Regions from separate parts of the Bradyrhizobium sp. USDA 4486 genome, predicted to be linked through region 2. Evidence: riboswitches for the same ligand, from Rfam matches in the RefSeq annotation. Region 2 holds a riboswitch; each other region holds the start of a gene.

Region 1 (9,598 bases), 1.3 Mb from region 2:
TGGGCGAGGGATCGGGCGCCGCCATCGCGCTGCCGCTGGTGCGATCGGCCTGCGCTCTGCACAACGGCATGGCGACGTTCGCGCAGGCCAATGTGCCTGACAGGCCTAAAGCGCGATGAGATCATCGCGCTCTAGGTTGTTGTTTGAGCATGATCTTTTCGAAAAACCGCTGCGCACTTTTCCGGATCATGCGTTAGCTGATCCGCTGATTGACGGAGACGACGCGCCAGCCAGCCGCGAGCCGGTCGATCCGGGTCAGCGACAGCGGATCGACGACAAAGCGCAAGGCCGCTTGCGGCGTGAGGTCCAGCGCGAGGCAGAGCGCGGCGCGGATGGTTCCGGAATGGACGACCAAGTTTGCACAACCGGCGCTGATCCGCGAGAGACCCTGCCTGACACGTGCGACCTGATCCTCAAAGCTTTCGCCGCCCGGCGGCCTTCCGCGCGCTGGATCGCTCCAGAACTGTGCATAGGCATCGCCGCCTGTCGCGGCGAGTTCGTCATGCCGATGGCCGGTCCAGCCGCCAAAATTCTGCTCATTGAAATCGCTCACCAGCAGCGGCTCCAGCCCCAGCGCCCGTGCCGTCTCGGCCGTGCGCCGCGACGGGCTGGCATAGCTCGCAGCATCCCGCGGCAGGCGCTGCCGTAGCGCGTCGAGTTGCGCGCGATCGCCGAGATCAGCCGGCGCGTCGGCGGCATGGATCACGGCTTTGATGCCGTCGACGGGCGCATGCCGTATCAACCAGAGGAAGGTCTCGCCTTCCATGCTTGTCTCCAGGGAAGTTGGTGGCTGTGGCAATAACGCCGCAGCTTGCACATTGACTCTGTCTTGGTCGTAATCCTAGATGCCTTTGACGGTTTCCCCGAGAGGGGATGAAAAGGGAATGCGGTGCGGGGACATTGTCCCCAATGCCGTAGCTGCCCCCGCAACTGTAAGCGGTGAATCCTTCGTCAGAAGCCACTGGGTCCTCGGTCCCGGGAAGGCGACGAAGCGGTCACGACCCGCGAGCCAGGAGACCTGCCGTCAGCCGTGGTCATACGCGAAGATGTCGGTCGGGGAGTACAGACATTCGGCTTCATCGGGCGGCTGACAAGCCCAGGGTGAGACCTCGTTCGCTGTGACGTGCCACTGACGTCATACCGAGGTCCAAACCGTGCCTTCCATCCATATTGTACGACCGCGTCGTTTCCTGCTCGCCTCCGCCGTGCTCGCGGCGCTAGCGGTCGCAGATAATGTGCCCGCCGCGCTGGCGCAGCAGGCCCGCGAACAGCTGCCGCCCGTCGAAGTGTCGCCCGCCCAGTCCCGCAAGCAGGCGAGGCCGGCTGGCCGCGAACCCCAGAGCGCGCGGCGCACGGCAACGCGCAGGCCGGCGGCCGTTGCCCCTCAGCCGGTGGGGCCGGCTGCGACGGCGCAGACGCCGCTCAACTCCAACGCGGTCGCGGAAAGCGCCTCGCGTCTCGGCTTGACCGTGCGTGAGACGCCCGCGACCGTCGAGGTGATCTCGGCCGAGACCATGCGCGAGCAGGGCTATCGCACCGTGTCCGAAGTGGCGCAGGGCGCGGTCGGCGTCACCTCTGGCGACAATCCAGCCGAGCCCGCGGCCTTCTCCATGCGCGGCTTCACCAACAGCCAGATCAACACGCTCTACAACGGCATCAAGATCGGTCCGCAGAATATGACCTCGCGGATCATGGATACGGCCAATCTGGAGGCGGTGGAATTCCTGAAAGGCCCGGGCTCGCTGATCTCGGGCGAGGGCGCCGCCGGCGGCGCCATCAACTTCGTCACCAAGCAGCCGCACACCGGACCGATCCGCAATGAGGCGGACTTCTCCTGGGATTCGCTGAACTCGTTTGGCGCCCATTACGGCTCGGGCGGCAGCACCAATGTCCAGGGCCTCGACTACCGCTTCGACATCAGCCGCTCCTCGCTCAACGGCTTTGCCGACGACACCAACACCAAAACGCTCGACGTCTCGGGTCAGCTCAACTACCGCATCTCCGACAGCCTGAAGGTCTGGAGCGCGATCGAGTATCGCGAAGACCGCGGTAGGGCCTATTGGGGCGCGCCGCTGGTGCCGATCGCTTTCAGCGGCTCGCATGCGACGAGCGGCATCGTTTCGGGCAATTACGTCTCCAACTACAACGGAACCAATCTCGGCGCTGTCACCATCGACGATCGCACCTTCAACACCAACTATAACGTCCTCGACAATCGCAACGTCGCGCAGGAAGTGTGGCTACGCGGAGGCTTCGAGCTGAAGCTCGCGCCCGACCTGACACTGAAGAGTCAGGCCTACGGCTATGGCGCCGAGCGCACCTGGTTCAACAATGAGGTTGAGGCATTCAATTCCGTTTCGAATCTCGTCAATCGCGAGCGCTTTTACGTCGCGCACAGCCAGCGCCTTGTCGGCAACGTCACCGATCTGATCTGGGACACGAACATCGCCGGGTTCGACAACCGTCTGGTCACGACGCTGTCGTCAAGTTATCTGGATTTCGTCAGACCCGGTGCTGCGAACTTTCCCGGCGACTCCGTCTCGCTTGTCGATCCCGCCCGCGGCTATTACGGCCTGCTGACGATCCAGCAGCAGACCGCCCGCATCGACAACGAGGCGCTGTCATTCGAGGACCGCTTGAGGCTGACGCGCAGCTTTGCGCTGGTCGGGGGCCTTCGTGTCGAACATATCGGGCTCGACCGCAACTCCACCGACGTCAACGGCCTGGTGAAGGCGGGCTTCCCGTTTGCGACAGACTGGGCACCAGCGACCGGACGCATCGGCTACACCTGGGAGACCGTGCCCGGCTTGACCTTCTTCAGCCAGTACGCAACCGGCGCCGACGTTTCCGCCAACAACATCTTCCTGCTTGGGCCGACCCAGCCGCTCGACCTGACCACCGCACGCACCTACGAGACCGGCGTCAAGCATCTGTTCTGGGACAACAGGGCGGAGTGGTCGTTCTCCGCCTATGACATCCTGCGCAAGAACGTCTATGCCGCGGCCGGCGGCATGGCGCTCAACATCGCGGGGCGGCAGGAATCAAAGGGCGTCGAGCTCGCCGCCTCGGTGCGCCCGATCGAGCCGCTTCGCCTCTGGGGCAACATCGCCTATGTCGATGCACGCTATGCCGACTACAATTTCGTCGGCGGCTCGTTCTCCGGCAACACGCCGCCGAACGTGCCGAGCATCGTCGCCAATGCCGGCGCGTCGTACCGGTTCTTCACGCCATGGCCGGTGGAGCTCGGCATCACCGGCCGTCATGTCGGAGATCGCTACAACACCGATGCCAATGTGGTAACGATGAAGGCGTACACCGTTGCCGACGCCTATGCCTTCGTCGATATCCCGAAGACGGTGTTCAACGGGGTCGATCAGGCCCGACTCACCTTTCGCATGCGGAACATCGCCGACAAGCGCTACGCGATCTGGGGCGATCCGTTCTATCCCGACCAGATCCTCCTGGGCGCGCCGCGCACCTACGAGCTCTCCCGCCGCGTTCAAATGGTAGGGCGCTAGTCACATGATGAGCGCGATCGTCCTCTCGCATCGCTGGCTCGGGATCGCTTTCTGCCTGCTGTTCGCGATGTGGTTCGCAAGCGGGATCGTGATGCATTTCGTTCCGTTTCCGTCACTGACGGAAGCGGAGCGCTTTGCCGGACTGACGCCGATCGATCCTGCGGAGGTGAGGATCACCGTCGCCGAAGCCGTGACGGCAAGCGGGGCGGCGGATGCGACGCGCGCGCGGCTGGTCCAACGGGTCGATGGGCCGGTCTACATCGTGTCAGGGCGATCGCACCTCGGCGCGGTCCACGCGTTCGATGGACGGGACGCGAGTGTAACGTCTGCCGACATTGCGCTGGCTATTGCGCGGGCGAACGCCGAGCGGCGAGGGCTCGATCCCGCGCCGGCCGCAATCGTCGCGCGCGCGGACTATGACCAATGGAGCGTTCCGAACGGCTTTGACCGCCATCGGCCCTTGTTTCGCATCACCCTCGGCGACGCCGCAGGGAATGAGATCTATGTCTCGTCACGCACCGGCGAGGTCGTTCTCGATACGACCCGCAGCGAGCGTGGGTGGAATTGGCTCGGCAGCGTCTTGCACTGGATTTACCCGACCGTGCTGCGGCGCGATTGGGCGCTGTGGGACCGCGTGGTCTGGACGCTGTCACTGCTGGCCTCGATCGCGGCCTTGCTCGGTGCGGTGCTCGGGATCGTGCGGATCAGGATGCGGGGACGGGCGATCTCAACGCCGTACCGTGGCTGGCACGCCCTGCATCATCTCATCGGGCTCGCAGCAACGCTGTTCGTGCTGACTTGGATTTTCAGCGGCTGGCTGTCCATGGATCACGGCCGGCTGTTCTCGCGCGGGCAGTTGACGGGCGCCGAAGCCCGTGTGGTGGACGCCGCGCCGGACTGGACGGCCTCTTCGCGCGACGAGGTGGCGGCAGCGTCACCGGTCCACGAGGTCGAATGGTTCGCGTTCGACGGCAAACTCTACCGTCGCGATCGGCTTGGTCTCGAATCGCAGACATTGGTCGGGGCGGGGGATGTGCGTCGCGATGGACAAGCGGGAGCCTTGAGTGTGCGCGACATTCAGGAATTGACGAGGCGCCTTGCCGCCAACTGCGGCATGTCGTCCGTGCTCACGGAGTCTGACGACTATCCGGCGCAGTCCACCGTTCCCGGAGCGCCCGTCTACCGCACCCGATGCGGCGACGTCTGGTTCGATGTCGACGGCGCCGACGGCAACGTGCTGCAAAGGCTGGATGCCTCGCGGCGGGCCTACCGCTGGTTCTACGGCGCGCTCCACACGCTCGATTTTCCGGTCCTCATGGCGCATCCGCGCCTGCGCGAAATCCTGATTGTCGGACTTTGTGCGCTCGGGCTCGTATTCTCCGTGACCGGCATCGTCATCGGCTGGCGGCGTCTGCGGTCAACCGTTGCGGCTTGAACGACGGACCGGCCTCGTGTGTCCCTCATATCGGCTCGATGCCGATCGTCTCGATGATGCCGGCCCATTTGTTGGCGGGTCCATCACCAGCGGCTCGGCGCCCTGCGCGGCGGATCACCTGGTCTTGATCGTGAATTCGTTGCCGCGTCCTGGGTCGAACGGAAGCGACAGCGAGAGGTAGCCATTTTCGGGATCGCGGACGTAGTCGATATAGCCCGAGGCCTCCTCGAACGCGTTCTCGCCGACGATGAGCGCGCCGGGCTTCAGATGCGGCTCCAGCAGCTTGAGAATGGGAAGATAGAGCGTGAAGGCGCCATCGAGCATCACCATGTCGATCTCGCCTCCGAGATCGGCCTGGAGGGTTTCCCGCGCGTCGCCAAGCCGAAACGAGACCAAGTCCGCCAGCCCCGCGGCCGCGACGTTCGCTCGTGCGCGTTCGATCTTGCCGGGTTCGAGATCGGTCCCGATCAGGCGACCGCCGCCCATGTCGCGCAAGCCCGCGGCCATGTAGATCGACGAAATTCCCATCGAGGAGCCGAACTCGACGATGCGGTTGGCCTTGCTGGCGCGGACGCACATGTAGAGGAAGCGTCCGAACCGCGGCGAGACGCTCAGAAAATTGTTCGCAAATCTGTGGTAGACCTCATTGAGATCGCGGCTCTCGGCCGCGATCGCCTGGCTGATCATCTCTTCGCGACTCGTGCCCTCGTTCATGTAGGCCTGCATCAGCGGCCCGTCGGCGATCTCCGCTTCCTGATGAAGACGACGGAGGACGTCGGCGACGAGGCCGCTGCTGATCGAATCCATGTATCCAGCTCCCTTGCAATGCGCCCGCCGGCGCGTTGGAGCCTGGATACGAAATTACATCTCAGATCGCATTCCGCGAACGGGACAATCGATTGCGATTTTCGGTCAGTGTGCGCTGATGCGGCGTTCGGCGAGGTATCGCGCCGGCGGCTTGCCCAGCGCCTTGCGGAACATGGTGACGAAGGCGCTCGCGCCCTCATAGCCGAGATCCAGCGCCACGGCCTGTACCGAGGCGCCCTGGTCGAGGCGCTGGAGCGCGACGAGAATGTGGAGCTGCTGGCGCCACCGGCCAAAGCTCATGCCGGTCTCGCGTTGCAAGATCCGGGTGAGGGTGCGCGGGGCCACGGCGATGCGTCGGCCCCAATCCTCGATCGTCGCTCGGTCGGAGGGATCTTCCATCATCGCGCTCGCGATCCGGCGCAGCCTGGCATCCGCAGGCATCGGCAGCCGCAGCTCCTCGACCGCAGCGGCGGCGAGCTGGTCGAGCAGCACCGTGGCGATTCGGCCGTCGGGCCCGTCAACGTCGTACATGACAGGCATGTGGGTGGCATGCACCAGCAGGCTCGCCAGCAAAGGTGAGATCGAGAGCGCGCAGCAATGCCGCGGAAGCATTGGCATTGCGTCCGGTTCGATGAACAGGCAGTACATCTCGACATCGCCCGCGATGCTCACGCCGTGCGGCACGTTGCCGGGAATCCACACAGCGCAACGCGGCGGCACGATCCAGACGCCGTGCTCGGCCTCGAGCCGGACAATGCCCCGCAAGGCGAGAACGAGTTCGTCCTTGCGATGCGCGTGCATCGCGAGCCCCATTCTCTTGGTGACCATGCGGCTACCGAAGGCGGTGAGGGTGCGCGGCACGATCTCAGGATCGAAGTACCCGAGATCATCGGGGATCAATTGGTCGTCGGCGAGCCGGAAGAAGGGCATGGCGGGCGGTGATTGTCCGGATGCAATGGACTGCGTCAACATATCGGCCCGCGATCGAGACATTCAACACAGTCGGTCCCAATCTCGATCAGTTCTAACCAGCCCGCCTCGGTAGCGTTTTGCGCTCCTTGCGGCCGGACGAGCTCGCGCCGCCGGAGCGGGCTCTACAAACGTTCTGGCTATGGCGGCCAATGCCAACATCCCCGCGATCATGGCCGCCGAGAAGATCAGCGATGCGTTGCTGCGGCATCATTGATCCCTTTTCCCTGGCCGCCTTTCGGTGTAGCTCTGCGCCGGCTTGAAACGGAGGCGCCAAGCCCGCCAATGCGCGAAATCATGGAGGCAACGAGGATGTATCCGAAAGTTCAAATGTTCATCGCCGGCGAGTGGACCGACGGCACGTCCGGCAAGTCGGAGGACATCCTCAATCCCGCCACGGGCCAGCCGATCGGGAAGACCCCGCACGCCTCGAAAGCGGACCTCGACCGCGCGCTCGAGGCCGCCAAGGCCGGCTTCGAGCTCTGGCGCAAGACCTCGCCGTTCGACCGCTACAAGCTGATGCGGAAAGCGGCCGACATCATCCGCTCCCGTGCCGCCGAGATCGCCCCTGTCATGACCATGGAGCAGGGCAAGCCGGTGGTGGAAGCGCAGGGCGAGACCATGCTGGCCGGCGACCTCATCGACTGGTTCTCCGAGGAAGCCCGCCGCGCCTATGGCCGCATCGTGCCGCCGCGGATGGGCAACGTCTCCCAGCTCGTGACCAAGGAGCCGGTCGGCCCGGTCGCGGCCTTCACGCCCTGGAATTTCCCGATCAACCAGGCCGTGCGCAAGATCTCGGCAGCGCTCGCTGCGGGCTGCTCGATCATCGTCAAGGGTCCGGAAGAGACGCCTGCGAGCTGCATGGAGCTGGTGCGCGTCTATGCCGATGCCGGCATTCCGCCCGGCGTCGTCCAGCTGGTGTTCGGCGTGCCGGCGGAAGTATCGGAATATCTCATCCCGCACCCGATCATCCGCAAGATCAGCTTCACCGGTTCGACCGCGGTCGGCAAGCATCTGGCTGCGCTGGCCGGTCTGCACATGAAGCGCGTGACCATGGAGCTCGGCGGCCATGCGCCGGCGATCGTGTTCGCGGATGCCGATCTCGACAATGCCGCGAAGATCCTTTCGGCCAACAAGTTCCGCAATGCCGGCCAGGTCTGCGTCTCGCCGACGCGCTTCCTGGTGCATGAAAGCGTGTACCAGCCGTTCGTCGACAAGTTCGTCGCGGCCGCCAAGAGCCTCAAGGTCGGCAACGGCCTCGACAAGGACACCCGCATGGGTCCGCTCGCCAATCCACGCCGCGTCGATGCCATGGAAGGTTTCGTCTCCGATGCCGTCCAGCGCGGCGCCAAGGTGCAGGCCGGCGGCAAGCGCATCGGCAATGAAGGCTTCTTCTTCGAGCCGACGGTGCTGACCGATGTGCCGCGCGATGCCCGCATCATGAATGAGGAGCCGTTTGGGCCTCTGGCGCCGATCACCTCGTTCCGCAGCTATGACGAGGTGGTGGCCGAGGCGAATCGTCTGCCCTACGGACTTGCGGCCTATGCCTACACGACCTCGACCAAGACGATGCAGGCGATCGGCGCCGATGTCGAGAGCGGCATGGTCTCGATCAACCATCACGGCCTCGCGCTGCCCGAAGTGCCGTTCGGCGGCATCAAGGATTCCGGCTACGGCTCCGAAGGCGGTCTCGAGGCGATCGAAGGTTACCTCAACACGAAGTTCGTGACGCAGGCGAGCGCGTAAAGTCAGACGCGGTGTCATTCCGGGGCGCGCGGAGCGCGAGCCCGGAATCCATCGCACAGCACGCTACGCGTACAAATGGATTCCGGGCTCGCACCAAGTGGCGCGCCCCGGAATAAGGGCGGAGAGTATCTGCGTTGCCTGACGGGCGAGACATGGACAACAGCCGCCATCGCAAAACTTTCTCGAGCAGCCGACGCGGCAAGGCCTGGTGTTGGGCTATGCGCGGCTGCAGGTCGAAGATGCCACTCCGCTGCTTGCGAGAATCGCGGCTTGCATCGGCTCCGGTCCCCGCAAGGCACCATCCGGACCGGCAATTTCCTCCCTTACTGTTCGTACAATAAAGCGAGGCTGAGCCGACTGTGGTGCATGGCTCATGGGCAGGCGGTGATCCCGGTTGATCGCCTGCAAATTAGACAGTCGACTGTGCGCGCTTCGATTGCAGTGCAGCGGCACCGCGATTCACGCGGCAAATTTCGTGGTGCGCCGCACTCGTCTGGCGCGCCTTAGCCCGCGCTTGTGTGCTCTTTGCGCGGGCACCGCTGCCCCAAAACGTGCAGCCGATGTTGCAGCGCGCGATGCCGCGTATCTTCTGGTCTAGCGGATTGCGACAACTCTGGCCCTAGCGCGAAGCCTTCGCTCTGTCGCACGCTCCCGTCCGGTGGCATGACAGGGGATGCATGATGAGCGCTCGGTTCGGCATTCGACGTTGCGATGGATGGGAACGACCCGGCGTCCGGTCCGGACGTCACGCGTAGCTGATCCCCGCACATGAGCTCTTCCGAACATCACTGGGAAGTCGGCACCGATATCGGCGGCACCTTCACCGACATCATCGCCATCAGGCGCGGCTCCACGGAGACGCGGATCGCAAAAGTGCCGTCGCGGCCCCAGGCGCCCGTCGAGGCGATGCTGGAGGCGATCGAGGCGGTGGGCCTTCGCAAGAGCGAGGTCAAGCGCTTCGTCCACGGCACCACACGCGTCACCAACGCCATCGTCGAGAACCGGTTGCCGAAGGTGGCGCTGGTCGCGACGGAGGGATTTGCCGACGTGCTGGAGATCGCGCGCTATCGCCGCCGCGATCTCTACCGGCTCGACATTCCGCCGAAATCGCCGCCGCTGGTGC
Region 2 (9,598 bases):
GTTTACCGTGCAAACCTCATGGCCAAGGCCAATGTCCGCAGCATGTCCGAGTTGATGCGGATCGCCATTACCGCGGGACTCTAGCAGGGACGCACATGGTGCGAATGGCGTATTGATGCATTCAAGCTGCGCAGTCCAGCCGACGAACGGAGGTTGGCAGGTGCACAGCGCGGAGCCGATCATGTTTTCGGTGGTGGCTATTGATGCAACACAAGCTGCTGGTTTCTTGGAATCACGACGGCACATGAAGCAGATCAATGCGGTGCCCAAATTTGTGCTCCGATGAACAGCAGGTCTGACCGCCCGAAGACTGGCATAACTCGGCAATATATTGGTCGGTCCTCCAACGGAGCTCCCAGTGCGGGCTTCCGTGAACGCTCGGCTGGGCTACAGTCACTGCGGTCTTCGAAATCAACGATGGCGTGGGTTGGAGGCGCATGATCATCAAGCCCGTCGATGAGGTCGGCCGCCGTACATCGATCCGTGTTTGAGCAACCAAGGGACCGCGCCGGCCCCATTCAAGACGCCCTCCTCATCGGACTTACGTATAAATACTTAGGGGCTTCTACCTAGGGAAAACAACCAGATTTCCCAGTTCGTCAGGAACAGACAATCTGCGTCACATCGACGTTCGCAAGGTAGGGTCCCCGATGCACGCCAGTTTTACCAAGAGCTGCCGCCATCGGACCAGCGTCTTGCGTGGGCAACTTCAACACTTCGGCTAAGTTGCTATACGCCAGCTCAAATCGGAGCGCGCTACTTTTTCGCGTCGAACGGCGCGGACGAACGCGGCGCAGCGAAGGACGCCAAATTCGGCTTAGGAGATCTTCTGAGCCGCAGAAACGCTTCCAGCCTATATTGTGCCTCCAGGAGCACCGCAATGATTATCGATCTTTTGCTTCGAGAGCATCGCAACATTGATCTGCTTCTGGTCGCTCTTGAACGCGAAGTGGAGATTTTTAAGAAAGGGATCCGTCCTGATTATGAGGTCATTCGCGCGATTATCAGCTATTTCGAGGTTTATCCCGAGGTGTACCATCATCCACAGGAAGACTTGATTTTTTCCAAGCTCAAGGCTCGCGATCCGGATGCAGCTGCAATCGTCGGCGATCTCGCGCTTGAACACCAGGAAGTCGTCGACCGTTTGCACCACTTCGCGCGGGCTATTGACGCCATCCTCGCGGATCGTGAACTTTTTCGGCAGGACGTCGGCGATATCATACGCGACTTTATAGTACGCGAGCGGCACCACATGAAGTGGGAAGAACGAGATTTCTTTCCGGCAGCTCTGAAGGCTCTCTCGGCTCAGGATTGGACCGAAATCGCTTCCGGTCTGACCGATCATGGAGATCCGCTGTTCAGCGAGACGGCGGCAGCAACTTCCGATGCGCTAAGAGCGCATATTCTGCAATTGGAGCAAGAAGCTGAGGCCGAACGGAGCTCGGTCGCGTTTGCGTGCCCCAAGGCCGCCCCCCCGTGATACGGCGCCGAGATGGACGGGCTGTATTGATCGCTGCCGTTTCACAGCAGGAAGTGGACCTCATGTTCTTCCTGTCGAAATGAAAATGGGGGTGCTCGCCGGCACGTAGGCTGGTCGTACCGGCAAAATGGCTTCTGCGCAATATGATCGCTGCTCTACCACAGGCGCAAACGGCGCGGCCGAGCCTTCCTGAGCTCTGGTTTTGGCATGTTCCAGAATGTGACCGTCGCAGATCGGGCAGTTGCGCGGTGATATCGCGCGAAACTGACGCCTTTTATGTCCGATAAGGCCGGACGATTGCGATCGCGCGGATGCGCGCGAAGCAATCCCACTCGTTGACCCCAACCCGGTACGCTCTCAATCATCCGACGGCAGCCGGTTCGACCTGCTGCGCGCCAACTGGGGGCACTGTCAGGCCGGCTACGTCAGCACCAACAACAAGGCAGTTGACGTCGATGAGGCCACGACGAGTAGCCGCCTGCACGGGGCTGCCACGTTCCACCAGATACCCGACGTCCTCGCATTTCTCAGCGTCAGTTTGCGAGTTAGATTATCAAGCATGGCTTGAGTCCCTTTGGCTGTATGGCGTAGCCCCACGAGACAGTCGCTTCCTGCCGCGAAATCCTCACCAAATGCCTCGAATTGCATCCGGGTCGGATTTCGGGATTCGGCTCCCGCATATTCCTGCATTCAAGAAGCATCAACGCAAAGACGATGAATTCATTCCGCTCGACAGTGTCGAGGGCTACCTCCAATTCGAAAGGATCACGGAATCCTTGGTTGATGCTGGATACATATGCGTCGGCGTCGCTCACTTTGCCCTGCCACTCGAAAGTCTTGCCGGGGGGCCAGGCATCAAAACAGGCTAAGTGCAACTTCCAGGGCTACACTGACGGGCCCATTATTGGGCTCGGCGCCATCGCGATCGAGCGCATCCAACAAGGGCTTGTCGGAAAGCCATCTCAGCGAAGGACTACCTAGCTCGCATCGCCGAGGATCGGCTCGCCACCGCGAAGGGCTGTTTGCTGAGGCAGGAGCATCGCTGCTGCGCCGAAACCATCGGTCGACTCATGTGCGACATGGCAGTCGATCTTTCCTAGGCATTCAGCTTTGCTCCTCCCAGAGTTTCACCCGGCCCGCTAAGCGGTGCCGGTTTTTTTGTGTTCCCAATGGTCCATCGATCATGGAGAGCGCAAAATGACCGCAAGAGGATCAACTTTGCCGAGAACAGACCCAATCCCTGATCACCGGCCCGGCGGATCGAATGCAGCGCGCAGCTCGCGGGCGGCAGCGACCATGTTCGTTAGCGCCGGCCGAACCTCCTCCCATTTGCGCGTCTTCAGGCCGCAGTCCGGATTGACCCAGAGTTGCGAATCCTGCAGCCGGGTCCGAGCCAACGCCAGCAGCTCTTTCATTTCGCCCGTTTCAGGAACGCGTGGAGAGTGGATGTCGTACACGCCCGGCCCGATCTGATTTGGGTATTCGTAGTTCCTAAACGCGTCGAGTAGTTCCATTTTTGAGCGCGACGTCTCGATCGAGATTACATCCGCGTCCATAGCAGCGATTGCACCGATGATGTCGTTGAACTCCGAGTAACACATATGTGTATGGATTTGCGTTTTATCAGCGACGCCCGATGAGCAGATGCGGAAGCAATCCACGGCCCAATCGAGATAAGCCGTCCACTCCGATCGACGCAACGGCAATCCTTCTCGAAGTGCAGCTTCGTCGATCTGGATCATGGTCGCACCAGCATTCTCGAGATCGCGGACTTCGTCTCGGATCGCGAGCGCAATCTGGCGGCAGGCCTCGCTTCTGGGAATATCATCGCGAACAAAGGACCAGTTCAAGATCGTCACCGGTCCGGTCAACATCGCCTTCATCGGCTTCTTTGTTAATGATTGCGCGTAGCGCCACCAGTCCACGGTGATAGGCTTCGACCGCACTACATCGCCAAACAGGATCGGTGGCCTGACACAGCGCGAGCCGTAGGACTGCACCCATCCGTTCTTGGTAAATGCGAAGCCGGCAAGTTGCTCGCCGAAGTACTGGACCATGTCATTGCGCTCGAACTCGCCGTGCACGAGGACGTCGAGACCGATGTCCTCCTGCCAACGTACGGCGCGCGCAGTCTCCTCCTTGAGGAACCTGTCGTATTGCTCGTCACTCATCGCGCCCCGCGCATGGGCCGCACGCGCATTCCGAACCTCTATGGTCTGTGGGAACGATCCGATCGTCGTGGTAGGAAAAGCCGGCAGTCCAAAACGATTGCTTTGGATCTCGGCACGACGGGCAAATGGGCTCGCGCGCCGACGCATGGTCTGATCGATCGCTTTCATCCGGACAGCGACATTAGCATCACGGATTTTCGGCGAAGTCCGCCGGTCAGTCGCGGCACATTCCGACTCGGCAAGAGCTTGCGCGACATTCTGGTCGCCTGCGAGTGCCCGCGCCAGGATAGTAAGCTCTCGCATCTTCTGGACCGCAAAAGCAAGCCAGCTCTTGACGTCGGAAGCGAGCCCGGTCTCGAGTCCAACATCGACCGGCACATGAAGCAGCGAGCAGGATGGCGCGATCTGTACACGATCTTTGCCGAGCTTCGCAATCGCGGGTTCGAGCCGCTGGCGCAGCGAGGACAAATTCGACCGCCATACATTCCGGCCGTCGACGACACCGAGCGACATGACGAGATCACGTCGGCCGCCAGCTATGATCTGATCCAACAACTGTGGCGCTCGAACCAGATCGAGATGCAGTCCTGCAACCGGCAGGCTCAAGGCGGTATCCAGATTGTCGCCGAGGTCGCCGAAATAGCTGGCAACCATGATCTTGATGGCCGGGCCCTCCTTGGCGAGCCGGTCATAGGCATGCCGCAAAGATTTTCGCGCCCCCTCATCCAGATCAAGAACCAGGCAGGGCTCGTCGAACTGAACCCACTTTGCCCCACGTTTCGCCAATTCCTGCAGAACCTCGATATAGACCGGTATCAGTTCATCTAGTAGTGAGAGTAGCTGGAATGCAGGATCGGGACTCTTGCCGAGCTTTAGGAATGTGACCGGCCCGATCAGGACAGGACGGGTCTGAAAGCCAAGGGCCTTGGCCTCTTCATACTCCTCGATCGGCTTGCGAGAGCATAGCCTGAAAGTCTGTCCTCTGCGAAACTCGGGGACCATGTAGTGGTAGTTAGTATCGAACCACTTGGTCATCTCCTGCGCGGGTGCGCCAAATGCGCGCGGTCCGTGACCGCAACTCGCATCCTGATCGTCGCATTGTGATCCGCGGGCCATAGCGAAGTACGTCTTCAGCGAAACGGATTCGGCTTTTGAGGCGTAGATCTCCGGGATGGCGCCAACCATGACACTTGTGTCGAGCACCTGGTCATACAGCGAGAAATCGTTCGATGGAATGACCGTGACGCCGATAGATTTCTGACGAGCCCAGTTCGCGGCACGCAGGCCAGCTGCGTCCTCGAGCAACTGCTGTTCGCTGCTTTTTCCGGCCCAGTAGCTTTCTAGAGCGAGTTTGAGCTCGCGCCTTGGACCGATGCGTGGCGTTCCGAGCGTGGCAACGGGAAGGGAGAGAAGAGACATAGCGTTAACCCCGTGTTGGGGGCAGAAGGCCATGGCGGACGCAGGCAGGGGAAGTCGCGCAGTGCGACGGCTGCTTGGCGCACCACCGGGATACCCCGCCCGTGGACGAACATAATGTCGGGGCAGGTCTCCTGGCTCGCGGGTCATCGCTGCTGTCCGGCCTTCCCGAAGCCGCGCAGGCTTCAGTGACATCGTTGGACAGCGGCTCGCCACTCACAGTTGCGGGGGCAGCGCCGGCATCTTCACCGGCTTCCCTCTTAGCTCCGGATCAAGTGCGACCGGAGAACCTCGACGACTTGGATTATCGAGAAGACAGGTCTTCCGTCAACCTCTCAGATCATGTCTCAAGCTGGTGCTGCGACATCCGCTACGCGAATGACCGCGCATCCTGATGCGTTGAGCCGATGTAGAAGCGCTTTCAAGTCAGCAATATCGAAATGACGATCGCAGCTGCCTGCGGGCCGCGCGCCAGATCGGTGAAGGGACAAATGCGGCTTGCCCGTCGGGACTGCTGCCTCGAGCAGAACGCATCTCGGGCTTCTCAGCGGTTCTTTGAGCAAGTCCACTATCCAGCCACCTTCTCGGTCAACAGGATCCGTGTTGAACAGGCCCAAGCCAGCCGAAGCCAGCAACATACCGGCCAGCACGTTGATGTGCGGTTCAGCAAGACTCCAAATGTTCGGCAGTGAAGATCGGTTTCGCCTCGTCGCCATCGAGTGCAAAGCGCTCCTAACTGAGGCTATTCTCGAAGCGCCGCATGTCGCGATAGGAGCGGCAAACGCACCATGGCCGATGGCCGCAAATGGCCAAACGCGTGGCAGAGATCGAAAGCAACATTCTTGCAACGATGCCGAACCAAACGGTTCAATAGCGGCAAACAATTCTCATCAGGAGCTTGGTACCGAGGTGTTCCGCCGCGCCATCGAACGATCCGGTGCGGGACCAGGATGCATAAGCTGGGCTGGATAGCGCTGAACGGAAACATCGAGACATTGACCAGTCGGAAAGTCGACAAAGAGGACACAAAAGCGGTGCGAATTGCCGTGTATTACCTGGCACGAAGAATGCAAGTCTTCGGGATGCCCAGTCTCCTCCTGCTGGGCATGTCCAGCACAGCAACTTGACTGCTGTCGCCGGCAGCGAAGTTAGCGGCGCGTGACATAGAGGGGAGCGCCTGCTCGCACGGGACACCATCGGTCTCCCCGTCGCGTCGCCGCTAACTTCTTGTGCTCGTGCATAACAGTTTGAAGGTTGCCCACTTTGGAATGACGTGTGGATGACACCACATAGGCCGGCAGTTATGAGAACAGTGTCTAGAAGACGCGCGTTATGGTTTTGTCTCGGTCGCCTCCTGATCTGCCTGGCCGGGCTGGCTGCGACGAGCAACAGTGTTCGCGCCATCGAGAGCCCCCATATCGAAAGATTCAAGTCAACGTGGCGAGCGCAAGACGGTGAGACAATAGAACAAATTATCTCCAACGTCTCGAAGGTGGCACAGTTCGTCCCTCGAATGTGGGGCGTCGCTGAACTTGACGAAAACGACTATGTTTTCGTTTTGTGGACCAGACACCCTGACGATACATTAGACGAACCGTACTTTATCACCTGGAGGATCGCGCTCGACGGCACGTTTCAACTTGCGTCGACCTATGCAAAGCCGATCGAATTGGGCTGGCACGCCCTAGCACTCTCGTTGATCGCCACTGAAGTGAAGGAGAGTGAAAGGGACGCAAATCTTGGCTTTCTGCATGAGCCGAGCAACTTCAACTTTGTGACGACCACGCAAGGCCGCCTCGGCGATCTTCTGCGGCAGGGCCGCTGCACTATCGTTGAACCTCTTGAAGTGGACTACTTGCCGAAGCAGAAGGACAAGCCGACCGAGAAGGGTGATCTGTGGCGCGTTTTGCTTTTGGTGAACTGTGATATCCCAGGACCCCGTTTTTTTACACACAACGGTGTCATCACTTTCGAGAAGAGCGAAGGGCAAGATTGGGAGCCGAAATCCCCTTTTGCCAAGCGTATCGCGGCCTTTCCTCCCGGCTCTTGGTTCGCTGGCATGGAGCCAAAGGAACGGCGAGAGTTGGAGGGGAGCGAAAGCCCTCGGTAAAATGGTCGCGCAGAGCAAGATCGCGCCGCAGCTCCTTTACCGCCGATCCCCTCAGAGCAACTGCAAGACATATCAGCCCTAAAATGTCGGTGTTTACACCTTCAACAATCGCGAGCCTTCCCGTACCCTTCAGCCCGTCAGCAAAAGTCAGGCAGCAGGATTACCTCCGGACACTTTCTGCGACGAATCGAGCTCAGCGGCGCATGCCAGTTGGCGAGATTTTGCTCCCAGCGCACGCGACGCAGAGAGAACACCGATCTGCGAGGGAACCAGCTCTCCATGCACTCTTCAAGGGACCGGGCCTGGACATGCCTCGGCCGGACCCCATGATGAATTTTGCTGAATGACGCACAGAACTATCGCGCGACTGACTCGCGAGCATGCCGAGGCCGAGCCGGCACGATCGAGTGCTGCGACCAACCCATTGAGAGGGTAATGGGGCATTGTCGGCATACCCCTGAACACCGGCCGTTGTCCGAGGGCCCTGGCGACGCCCCCCGGAGCCGTGCGCGAGGCCTCGAGGAACGACTGAGCCGGTCCTAAATTTCCTCGCGCGCATTCGTCTGCGCGTCATAGATCCGAATTTGAAGCATGGGAAAACGCTTCTTTAGTTCTGCTCCGCCTGCCCTGGCGCCGTCTCTGGTTGCGAATTCGGCTCTGAGTCGGCCATCCACTTCAAGTGCGTAAGAAGAGACCGGCAATTCCCGGGGGGCTGCAGCCATTTGATTCCCATTGTGTAGTGAGGTCGTTGAGAATGATTTGTAGCTTGAGTCGGCTAAACCGCACCAGAGCGACCTGCCCAAGTGCCGCAATGGCGGAACCATGTTATGGATGGACGCCTCGCACCGAATGGCATCAGGATGGCACTCGCGACCGTCCGAACACGCGGGCGGCTTACCCCTCGTCCGGTGCGTACAAGACGAAGCCACGGAGGTTGCCGTTTGAGATTTTCTGGCGCAAACGCGCGCCCTCATACCGGGCTTGCTGGGTCAATCTCCACATGTGATCGCGGTGAAGCGCACTATGAGAGAGCGGCCGCCAGTCGCGCCGCCAGGGTCATGACAATCGGGTTCTCCTACGAACGGGGCGGCAGCACCACGAACGGTCATGGTGCAGCGCAGAGGTGCGAAAAGCCACAATGCGATGGGCATAAAGGCCTGGCTCTCCAAAAGAGGGCTCGGGGTTGGTGGTTTGCGCAAGCGATACCGGTTCATTTACGCAGCGAGCGTTGAGCTGAACTCCGTGGCGCCTTTCCAGTTTTCAGAGGAAGCGAGACCAGATTTCCTTCGAACATCAATCTTCTCCTGACAAGAATTTACAGCGAAATGTCATCCCCTCGCTGAAACCGTCTCGGCAGCCTTCTGTCTGCCGATGCAGGTTGGCACAAAGCGATAGCCAGGTTGCTCGTCCCCGCCTGACTTGCACTCGATGTCAAGATTCACAGGCGACTTCTTCTCCTTCAAGCGCGTGAGAAGACAGCGTTCGAGGCTTGGCCTTTCTCCCGCATACCAAGTTCGCGGCCAAGCGATCGGATCTCCTCCTCAGGTCGAGAGGGTGCAGCACGCGCCCGGTGAGAGAGATCGACGAGGCTAAGGATACCGCGACACGCACACCGGAAGAAATCGCTTGAACCTCACCCAGCGTCAGGTCGTAGCTTGGAAATGAAGCCACGCTTTCATAGACCAAGCGTCGAAAGATGCGGCCGACTAACGGACAGACGTTTAAGCAGTCGAATGCGGCGGCGCCGGATCGTGCGTAAACATGGATCAAGAGCGAGAGGTTATTGTCGGGATGAAACACCGCGTAATGATGGTCGCATTGTTTGCTGTCATCACATCTCCGGTCTGCGCGGCGAAGCTCAGCGGTCCTGCGCGCATCCTCGACGGCAATACGATCGAGATCGAGCGATCCAAGCTTCGGCTCTCAGGCATCGAAGCTCCCGAAACTGACCAGATTTGCCTCGACGCCCACGGTCGGAAATGGGCTTGCGGCATAGCTGCTCGCGACGAGCTGATCAAGCATTCGAACGGACGAACGTGGGATTGTCATACCACGGGAGGTGATGAATACGGCAGGTCACGCGGCAGTTGCTTCATAGAAGGCGAGAATGTGAACGCCTGGATGGTACGCTCCGGTTGGGCACTCTCGTCGGGTCCGTACGTCATCTATGAAGTTGTGGCGAGCAAAACCTGTGCTGGGCTGTGGTCGGGGGCCTTCATCGCCCCCTGGGACTGGCGTCGCCGGAATAAGGGGACGGTCATCATCGGCGCGAGCTCGGTTCCCGTCGACGCTCAGGCACTCCTGCTCGGATCGGCGCTGCTATCGGACCCGCCCTCGTCCGAGTGTGTGATAAAAGGCACTGTGGGCCGCAATGGCGAGCGCATTTATCACCTGCCCGGGCAACTCAGTTACGAACAAATC
Region 3 (9,598 bases), 1.3 Mb from region 2:
GCGTCCCGGCCCGGGCCTTATCCGCAAGGAGCGCTCGTCGGCGTCGCCTTCGGGCAAATGCTGCACACGACGCTGCATCAGTTTTCCGGCTGCGGTCATGCGCTGCGCATGACGCCGTGGCGGATGGTTCTGAGCGAAGGCAAGCGCGCGATGCCGAGCGCGGCCGGCCTCATCACGGAGCCTCACGATCCGGCCCTGCGCGTGATCGCCTGCAGCGGCGCGCCGCGCTGCCGCGAAGCGCACGCCGACACGCGTGCGCTGGCGGCGGCGCTGGCGCCGCGCATCGCGCTCGACACGAAGCTCCACGTCTCCGGCTGCGCCAAGGGCTGCGCCCGCTCCGGAGCGTCCCCGGTGACGCTGGTTGCGACCAGCGCCGGCTTCGATCTCGTCCGGAACGGGTCAACCCGCGACGAGCCCGTCCTGCGCGGCCTGAGCTGTGCCGACATCGTCAGCGATCCCTCCATCCTGGTCGGAGGGCACTGATGCCGCACATCTACGAGACGGACGGCGCGGCGATCTACCGGCAGTCCTTTGCGACCATCCGGGCCGAATCCGATCTTGCGCGGTTCACGCCCGATGAAGAGCAGGTCGTGGTGCGGATGATCCATGCCGCCGGCATGGTCGGTCTCGAGGCGCATATTCGTTTCACGCCCGGCATGGCGACCGCCGCACGCGCGGCCCTGCAGAAGGGCGCGCCGATCCTGTGCGACGCGCGCATGGTCTCGGAAGGAATTACGCGCGCGAGATTGCCTGCGGCCAATGCCGTGATCTGCACGCTCGGCGACGAGGCGGTTCCCGCGCTGGCGCAGTCCATGCGCAACACGCGCTCGGCTGCGGCCCTCGAACTGTGGCGCCCGCATCTCGAAGGCGCGATCGTCGCGATCGGCAATGCGCCGACTGCGCTGTTTCACCTGCTCAACATGCTGGAGGACCAAAGCTGTCCGCGCCCGGCAGCGATCATCGGCTGTCCGGTCGGCTTTGTTGGCGCGGCCGAATCCAAGGCGGCGCTGATGGCCGCCCCGCCAGCGCCGGCATTGACGGTCGAGGGCCGGCTCGGCGGTTCCGCGATCACGGTTGCCGCCGTGAACGCGCTGGCGAGCCGGAGCGAATAGCGATGGGGCGCATCATCTGCTGCGGTCTCGGCCCCGGCGATCCCGATCTGATGAGCGTGCGCGCCGATCGCACGGTGCGCGGCGCAAAGCACGTCGCCTATTTCCGCAAGAAAGGCAGGCCCGGCCAGGCGCGGCGCATCGTCGAGGGCATGCTGGCGGCCGACGTTACCGAATATCCCATGGAATACCCGGTCACCACGGAGATCGCGTTCGACAGCGCTGAGTACGTTCAGCTGCTCGCCGGCTTCTACGACGAATGGACCGAGCGCCTTGCGCGGCTTGCGCGCGCGGTCGATGTCGTCGTGCTCTGCGAGGGCGATCCCTATTTCTACGGCTCCTTCATGCATCTGCACATGCGCCTGCAAGGCCGCGTCGAGATCGAGGTGATCGCCGGCATTCCCGGCATGGTCGGCTGCTGGAACGGCGTCGCGCAGCCGATCGCGCTCGGCGACGACGTGACGACGGTGCTGATGGGCACGCTGGCCGAGGACGAGCTCGAACGGCGCATGCGCGATTCCGATGCGCTGGTCATCATGAAGACCGGGCGCAATCTCGTGAAGGTGCGCCGCGCGCTCGCATCCGCCGGTCGGCTCGACGACGCGTGGCTGGTCGAGCGCGGCACCATGCCCGGCGAGCGCGTGGTGCGGCTCGCCGAGATCGATGCCACCGATTGTCCTTACTTCGCGATCGTGCTGGTGCACGGCAAGGGCCGGCATCTGGACGCCGCCGAATGACGGGCACACTGACCATCGCAGGCCTCGGGCCGGGCAGCGATGCGCTGGTGACGCCCGAGGTCGCCGCTGCGCTTGCCGCCGCGACCGATATCTTGGGCTATGCGCCTTACGTCTCGCGCGTGCCGCCGCGGCCGGGTCTCACGCTGCATCCGTCGGACAATCGCGAAGAGCTGCAGCGTGCGAGTGAGGCTTTGCGGCTTGCGGGGGAAGGCGGGCAGGTCGTCGTCGTCTCCTCCGGCGACCCCGGCGTGTTCGCGATGGCTTCGGCCGTATTCGAGGCGCTGGAACAGGCGCCGCACTATCAAGCGCTGCCGATCCGCGTGCTGCCCGGCATCACCGCGATGCTGGCGGCGGCCGCGCGCGCCGGCGCGCCGCTCGGCCATGATTTCTGCGCGCTCAATCTCTCCGACAATCTCAAGCCGTGGGCGGTGATCGAGAAACGCTTGCGGCTCGCCGCCGAAGCCGACTTTTCGATCGCGATGTACAATCCGCGCTCAGTGAGCCGGCCAGAGGGATTTGGCCGCGCGCTGGCGGTGCTGAAAGCGGCCGGCTGCGGCGAGCGCCTCGTGATCTTTGCGCGCGCGATCAGTGCTGCTGACGAGAAGATCGAGATCGTGACGTTGAGCGAGGCCCGCCCAGAAATGGCCGACATGCGCACGCTGGTGATCGTCTGCAATTCGCAGACGCGCCGTGTCGGCCGCTGGGTCTACGCACCGAGGCGGTTAGAATGACCGAGCCACTGCATCACCTCGGCCACGCTCTCTACGCAGGGCCTTTCGGGCAGATGTGGCCGGGAGATCATGATCACGGGCAGGCCGAGCCTGCGCGCGGCGTCGATCTTGGCGCGCGCGCCGTCGCCGCCGGAATTGCGGGCGACGATCCAGGCGATGCCGCGCGCCTGCAGCATCTCCAACTCGCCCTCGAGCGTGAAGGGGCCGCGCGACACAATGACATCCGCGGCAAAGGGCAGGGGCGCTTCGGGCGGATCGACGAAGCGCAGCGTGTAGGCATGCTGCGGCTTGCTCGCGAACGGGGCGATGTGCTGGCGGCCGATGGCGAGGAATACGTTTGCCGGCGCGTCGGGCAGCGCGGCGACGGCGGCGTTGATATCGTGAATTTCGATCCAGTTGTCGCCGGGCGCTCTCGTCCAGGGCGCGCGTTCGAGCGCTATCAGCGGCGTGCCGGTTTCCGCGCACGCCGCCACCACATTGCGGCTCATCTCGGCCGCGAAGGGATGCGTCGCGTCGATCACATGCGTGATGCCTTCGCTGCGGATATAGTCTGCAAGCCCGCCCACGCCACCAAAGCCGCCGATGCGGGTCGGCAGCGGCTGATCGGCGGGCGCGCGGGTGCGGCCGCCATAGGAATAGACGGCCTCGATCTGCGCGCGCGCGATCTCCGCCGCAAGCACGCTCGCATCGGCCGTTCCGCCCAGAATGAGGGCGCGTATCATGACTGATCCTTGGCTGACCATCATCGGTATCGGCGAAGATGGCCTTGCCGGGCTGTCTGAGGCAAGCCGAAAGGCGCTCGCCAAGGCGGAAACCGTTTTTGGCGGCGAGCGTCATCTCGCGCTTGCAGACGTTGGTCACCGCGGCCGCCCCTGGCCGGTGCCGTTCGATGCGGAGATCGTGCTGAAGCGCCGCGGCCGGCCGACGGTGGTGCTCGCCTCGGGCGATCCGTTCTGGCACGGCGCCGGCGCGAGCCTTGCCGAGAAGCTCGATGCTACCGAGTGGATCGCGCATTCTGCACCGTCGACCTTCTCGCTTGCCGCAGCGCGGCTGGGCTGGCGGCTCGAAGCCGTCGCATGCCTCGGCCTCCACGCAGCGCCGTTCGAGCGTCTCGTGCCGCATCTGGCGAATGGTGCGCGGATCCTTTGCCTCGTGCGCGACGGGAAAGCGGCCGGTGATCTCGCTAAGTGGCTCAGCGAGCGCGGTTGGGGCGCCTCGGTGTTCTGGATTCTGGCTGCGCTCGGTGGACCGCGCGAAAGCATTGCGGGATATCGTGCCGACAGCTTTGCGGGCGACCTCGCTGCAAATCTTGTCGCAGTCGCCGTCGAGGCGAGAGGTGGGCATGGTGTTCCCCGCAGCTCCGGCGTTTCGGACGATCTCTTCGTCCATGATGGCCAGATCACCAAGCGGCCGGTGCGCGCACTTGCGCTCTCGGCGCTGGCGCCGCGCCCGGGCGAGCAGCTATGGGACATCGGTTCCGGCTCGGGCTCGATCTCTGTGGAGTGGGCGCTGTGCGGGGGGACGGCGACCGCTGTCGAAATGCGCGAGGAGCGTGCGGCGAATATTCGCAGCAATGCAGTGGCGTTCGGACTCGCGCATCGGATCACCGTTGTCACGGGAAAGGCGCCTGAAGCTCTTGCTGGCCAAGACGTACCGGATGCCGTCTTCATCGGCGGCGGTCTCGATCTCGCGATGTTCGATGCCGTCTGGTCCCGTCTCTCGCCGGGTGCGCGGCTCGTCGCACATTCAGTCACGCTGGAGACGGAAGCGCTGCTCGGCGAGCTGCATCGGCGCAATGGTGGCGAGCTGATGCGGGTCGAGATCGCGCATGCCGCCCCGCTCGGCCGCTATCGCTCCTGGGAGGCAGCGCGCCCTGTGGTGCAGTGGAGTGTGGTCCGATGAAGGTCGCGGGACTTGGCTTCAAACGCGATGTGACGCTGGCTTCGCTGCGCGAAGCGCTGCTGGCTGCCGGCGGTGCGGAAGGGCTTGTGGCGTTGGCGACCGTCAGCGACAAGGCCGACAGCGACGCGCTGAAGCAACTCGCACGTGAATGCGGTGTGTCGATCAGGGCCGTTCCGGCCGCGACACTGGCCGGCATCGACACGCCCACGCAATCGACGCTTGTCGCGCAGAAGTTCGGCACCGGATCTGTGGCCGAGGCCGCGGCGCTCGCGGTCGCCGGTCCACGCGCGCGGTTGATTGCAACACGGGTTGTCTCGCAGGATCGCACCGCGACCGCTGCGATCGCGGAAGGAGACGGCGCATGACGGTGCATTTCATCGGCGCCGGGCCGGGCGCGCCCGATCTGCTGACGCTGCGCGGCCGCGACCTGATCGCGGCCTGTCCGGTTTGCCTCTATGCCGGCTCGCTGGTGCCGGAGGGCGTGCTGGCGCATTGCCCGCCGGGGGCGCGGATCGTCAATACCGCGCCGATGTCGCTCGACGAGATCATCTTCGAGATCGCCGCCGCGCATGCGGCAGGCCAGGACGTCTCCCGGCTGCATTCCGGCGATGTCTCGATCTGGTCGGCGATGGGCGAGCAGCTCCGCCGTCTGCGCGCGCTCGGCATTCCCTTCACCGTCACGCCGGGCGTTCCGTCGTTCTCGGCGGCGGCTGCCGCCCTGGAAGCCGAGCTGACGCTGCCCGGCCTTGCCCAAACGGTGGTGCTGACGCGCACGCCGGGCCGGGCCAGTACGATGCCTAAGGACGAGAAGCTCGCTGCCTTCGCCGCCACCGGCGCGGTGCTTGCTATCCACCTGTCGATCCATCTGCTCGACAAGGTCGTCGCCGAGCTGACGCCGTATTACGGCGCAGACTGCCCGGTCGCGATCGTCTGGCGTGCGAGCTGGCCGGACCAGCGCATCGTCCGCGCGACGCTTGCGACGCTCGATGCTGCCGTGGGTGCCGAGATGGAGCGCACAGCACTGATCCTCGTCGGCAAGACGCTTGGCGCGGCGGATTTTGACGAGAGCCGCCTTTACGCCGTCGATTACGATCGCCGCTATCGACCCGTCGGCGCCGAGCCGCGCTTTCCGGAGGCATCGTGATGGCTGCTGGCCTCGTCATCTCCGCGCCGGCCTCCGGCGTCGGCAAGACCACGTTGACGCTGGCGCTCGCGCGCGCCTGGCGCCAGCGCGGCTTGAACGTGCAGTGCTTCAAGAGTGGGCCTGACTATATCGATCCCGCCTTTCATGCCGCCGCGACGGGACGCGCCTCCGTCAATGTCGATAGCTGGGCGATGGATCGCGCGGACATCGCGCATCTCGTCAGCCGCGGCGCGGATGCGGATGTGGTGCTCGCCGAGGGCTCGATGGGTCTGTTCGACGGCGTCGCCGCGCGCGGCGTCTCGGGTACCGGTGCTACCGCCGATATCGCGGAGATGCTGGGCTGGCCGGTGGTGCTGGTGATCGACCCTTCCGGGCAGGCGCAGACCGCGGCGGCGATCGCGGCCGGCCTGCGCGACTATCGCGCCGGCGTGAGCCTTGCGGGCGTCGTGCTCAATCGTGTTGCCAGCTCGCGCCATGAAGACCTCGTGCGCCGTGCGCTCAACGACGCCGGCATCGCCGTTTTCGGCGCGCTGCCGCGCCATGCCGAGATCAGCCTGCCGAAGCGGCATCTTGGCCTCGTGCAAGCCGAGGAGCAGGCTGAGATCGGCAAGCTGATTGACGAAGCCGCGCGCTTCGTCGCCGAGCATGTCGATCTCGATGCGGTGCTGCGCGCGGCCGCCGTCTGGTCGCCGCAAGCTGCGTCGAACGGCCTCAACGTGACGCCGCCCGGGCAGCGCATTGCGCTGGCGCGCGATGCGGCGTTCTCCTTCGTCTATCCCCACATGCTGGAGGCCTGGCGCGCGGCTGGCGCGGAGATCTCGACGTTCTCACCACTCGCCGATGAAGGACCTAATGACAGTGCCGACGTGTGCTGGCTGCCCGGCGGCTATCCCGAGCTTCATGCCGGCAAGATCGCGGCCAATGCAAGCTTTCGTAGCGGCTTGCGCGCCTTCGCCGAGACGCGACCGGTGCACGGCGAATGCGGAGGCTACATGGTGCTCGGGACTGCTTTGACAGATGCCGACGGTGTGCGCCACGAGATGACGGGCCTGCTTGGCCTCGAGACGAGCTTTGCCAAGCGCCGCATGCATCTCGGCTATCGTCTCGCCGCGCTGGCAGCGCCGATGCCGGGACATCGGGCGGGCGCGCGCCTGCGCGGCCACGAATTCCACTATTCGACCATCCTTGCGCAGCCTGACACGCCTTTGGCCGTCGTGCATGATGCGACCGGCGCGGTGATCACCGAGACCGGCTCGCGGCGGGGACAGGCGACCGGGACGTTCTTTCATCTGATCGCGGAGGACCGGTGAGCGGTTTTGTCTCTTTCGTCTCTGCCGGCCCCGGCGATCCCGAGCTCCTCACCGTGAAGGGCGCCGCGCGGCTGCGCGAGGCCGACGTCGTGCTCTATGACGACCTTGCCTCCGGCGCGATCCTCGACCTGGCGCGGCCCGGCGCCAATCTCGTCGCGGTGGGAAAGCGGGCAGGGCGGCCTTCAACCAGGCAGCACCACGTCAACCGCCTCCTGGTTGACTACGCCGCAACCGGCGCGCGCGTGGTGCGGCTGAAGTCCGGCGATGCCGGCATTTTCGGCCGGCTCGAGGAGGAGCTGGAGACGCTGCGCGAAGCTGGCATCGGCTACGAGATCGTTCCCGGCGTCACCTCGGCCTGCGTCGCCGCCGCCCAAGCCGGCATTCCCCTGACCCGACGCCATACCTCGCGCCGGGTGCAGTTCGTCACCGGGGCCGACGTCACCGGCGAGCTGCCCCAAAACCTCAACTGGGCGGCGCTGGCCGACCCCGAAGCGACGACCGTGGTCTATATGGGCCGGCGCACCTTTCCGGATCTTGCCGCAAAATTGATCGCGCACGGGCTCGCTCCAACCACCCCGGCGCTGTTCGCCGAATCGCTTGGCCGTGCCGACGAACGGCTGGTTCGCACCACGATTGCGGAGCTTGCCGAGCAGCTTGCGCGGGGCGGGGCGGCCTCGACGGCGGCCGTCATCCTGTTTGGCGCGCTGGCGGGGGATTATCCGTCATGATGGCCCGGGCTGCCTTCCACCCTTGACGCCCGGCTGGCGAAAGGGGCACACAGGAGAGGCATGGTGCTCCATGCGGCGCAAAGCGCCGGAGCATAATCGGGAATGGGGATGGGCGGACCCAGTTGCGGCGCCCAAAACCCCAGCCGCCCCCGCGACTGTAAGCGGTGAGGGGCTCCGATCAGCCACTGGGCCGTAAGGTCCGGGAAGGCCGGAGAACCCCAGTGAACCGCGAGCCAGGAGACCGGCCGTGCATGTTTTGAGGCCAAGGCCGTCGGGTGTGACGGCAGGAAGGAACTGAGCCATGCATATCGAACCCGGCATCGTGACGGGCGCCAAGCTCGTATTGAGTTACGCAACCGGCATCGCCGCAGGCGGCGTTGCCTTGAAGCTCGCGGCCGAGACCGTACGCGAGCAGGGCATCACATCGTTCGCGGTGCGCACGCTCGCCACCACCGGCCTCGTCTTCACCTTCTTCGAGATCCTGCCGCACTTCCCGGTCGGCGTCTCCGAGGTGCACTTCATTCTCGGCTCGACGCTGTTCCTGTTGTTTGGCGCTGCGCCCGCGGCCTTCGGCCTCGCGTTCGGCCTCTTGCTCCAGGGCGTGTTCTTCGAGCCCGCCGACCTGCCGCAATACGGCATGAACGTCACCACGCTGCTGGTGCCGCTGTTCGGAATCCAGGCGATCGCCGCGCGGATCATCTCGCGCAACACTGCCTATGTCGATCTCAGGTATCGCCAGGCGCTGGCGCTCTCGACGACCTACCAGGCCGGCGTGATCGCCTGGGTGGCATTCTGGGCGCTCTATGGTTCCGGCTTTGCCATGAGCAACCTCGCCAACATCGCGACGTTTGCGGCCTCCTATGCGCTTGTCATCGTGATCGAGCCGCTCGCCGATCTCGCGGTGCTGGCGCTGGCGAAGTCGCTGCGCGGCGTCACCGCGCCCGGCCTCGTCACCCCGCGCCTGCACAACGCGGCCTAGGAGACAAGGGGCGGCCGCTAACGCCGCCCCTCGCGCTCGCGATGCTCACGCTCTCTCTGATAGGCATCGGTTGCGGCGATCCCGCTCAGCTCACGCGCGCTGGGATCACTGCCATCAACGCGGCCGATCTCGTCCTGATCCCGCGCAAGGGGAGCGCGAAATCCGATCTCGCCGATCTCAGGCGCACGATCTGCGCGGATGTGCTCACGAGCGACAAGACCCGCATCGCCGAGTTCGATCTTCCCGTTCGCGATGCGGGTGAAGCCGACTACCGCAAGGGCGTGGACGATTGGCACGATGCCGTCGCCGCAACGTGGTCGCAGGCGATCGCAGATCATCTTGGCGGCAAGGGCAAGGTTGCGCTGCTGATCTGGGGCGATCCCTCGCTCTATGATTCCTCGCTGCGCATTGCGCGTCGACTCAATCCCTTGCCCGAGATCGAGGTCGTGCCGGGCATCACCTCGATCCAGGCGTTGTGCGCGGCGCATGCATTGCCGCTCAACGACATCGGCGAGCCTTTCCTTGTGACGACGGGACGCCGCCTGCGCGAAGGCGGCTGGCCGCAGGGCGTCGATACCGTGGTAGCGATGCTCGATGGCGGCACCGCATTCCAGTCGCTCGATCCGGCGGGGCTTCACATCTATTGGGGCGCCTATCTCGGCATGCCCGATCAGCTCATCCTATCCGGCGCACTGGTCGAGGTTGGACCGCGCATCGTCGCCGCGCGGCAGGAAGCGCGCGAACGGCATGGCTGGATCATGGACAGCTACATTCTCAAGCGCGGGCGTTAGCGAGGCAGCATGCTCCCCGAATGGGTCTACCAAAAGTGCCCCGACATCTCGACGGTCCATCGCGAGGCGGCGATTGCGCGGCAGGCGCAGCTAACGAAACCGACCGGCGCGCTCGGCCGGCTCGAGCAGCTCGCGATCGAGCTTGCCGGCCTGCAAGCGACTGAGCA

What was found. Region 2 has a riboswitch for cobalamin ahead of metE (5-methyltetrahydropteroyltriglutamate--homocysteine S-methyltransferase). Riboswitches for the same ligand answer to the same signal wherever they lie in the genome.
Region 1: linked by a shared signal. The riboswitch ahead of ACVWY3_RS16800 (TonB-dependent receptor plug domain-containing protein) and the one ahead of metE (5-methyltetrahydropteroyltriglutamate--homocysteine S-methyltransferase) in region 2 are both predicted to bind cobalamin.
Region 3: linked by a shared signal. The riboswitch ahead of ACVWY3_RS16820 (energy-coupling factor ABC transporter permease) and the one ahead of metE (5-methyltetrahydropteroyltriglutamate--homocysteine S-methyltransferase) in region 2 are both predicted to bind cobalamin.

The regions. Positions count from the first base shown of each region.
Region 1 covers NZ_JBSRZV010000001.1:3,398,455-3,408,052, reverse strand. Annotated here, with positions in the region: gene cobT (nicotinate-nucleotide--dimethylbenzimidazole phosphoribosyltransferase) at 1-119, shown strand, start outside; gene ACVWY3_RS16805 (histidine phosphatase family protein) at 194-766, opposite strand; cobalamin riboswitch at 839-1,040, shown strand; partial or broken gene ACVWY3_RS16800 (TonB-dependent receptor plug domain-containing protein) at 1,155-3,510, shown strand; gene ACVWY3_RS16795 (PepSY domain-containing protein) at 3,523-4,953, shown strand; gene ACVWY3_RS16790 (O-methyltransferase) at 5,068-5,760, opposite strand; gene ACVWY3_RS16785 (AraC family transcriptional regulator) at 5,866-6,732, opposite strand; gene ACVWY3_RS16780 (NAD-dependent succinate-semialdehyde dehydrogenase) at 7,027-8,475, shown strand; gene ACVWY3_RS16775 (hydantoinase/oxoprolinase family protein) at 9,244-9,598, shown strand, end outside.
Region 2 covers NZ_JBSRZV010000001.1:4,693,183-4,702,780, forward strand. Annotated here, with positions in the region: gene fixJ (response regulator FixJ) at 1-84, shown strand, start outside; gene ACVWY3_RS22655 (hemerythrin domain-containing protein) at 881-1,480, shown strand; gene metE (5-methyltetrahydropteroyltriglutamate--homocysteine S-methyltransferase) at 2,725-5,070, opposite strand; cobalamin riboswitch at 5,175-5,376, opposite strand; gene ACVWY3_RS22665 (nodulate formation efficiency C protein) at 6,560-7,177, shown strand; gene ACVWY3_RS22670 (thermonuclease family protein) at 8,939-9,598, shown strand, end outside.
Region 3 covers NZ_JBSRZV010000001.1:3,408,835-3,418,432, reverse strand. Annotated here, with positions in the region: gene cobG (precorrin-3B synthase) at 1-483, shown strand, start outside; gene ACVWY3_RS16865 (precorrin-8X methylmutase) at 483-1,112, shown strand; gene ACVWY3_RS16860 (precorrin-2 C(20)-methyltransferase) at 1,115-1,846, shown strand; gene cobJ (precorrin-3B C(17)-methyltransferase) at 1,843-2,577, shown strand; gene ACVWY3_RS16850 (cobalt-precorrin-6A reductase) at 2,553-3,299, opposite strand; gene cbiE (precorrin-6y C5,15-methyltransferase (decarboxylating) subunit CbiE) at 3,298-4,479, shown strand; gene ACVWY3_RS16840 (cobalamin biosynthesis protein) at 4,476-4,844, shown strand; gene cobM (precorrin-4 C(11)-methyltransferase) at 4,841-5,623, shown strand; gene ACVWY3_RS16830 (cobyrinate a,c-diamide synthase) at 5,623-6,933, shown strand; gene cobA (uroporphyrinogen-III C-methyltransferase) at 6,930-7,661, shown strand; cobalamin riboswitch at 7,706-7,925, shown strand; gene ACVWY3_RS16820 (energy-coupling factor ABC transporter permease) at 7,963-8,640, shown strand; gene cobF (precorrin-6A synthase (deacetylating)) at 8,682-9,431, shown strand; gene cobT (nicotinate-nucleotide--dimethylbenzimidazole phosphoribosyltransferase) at 9,441-9,598, shown strand, end outside.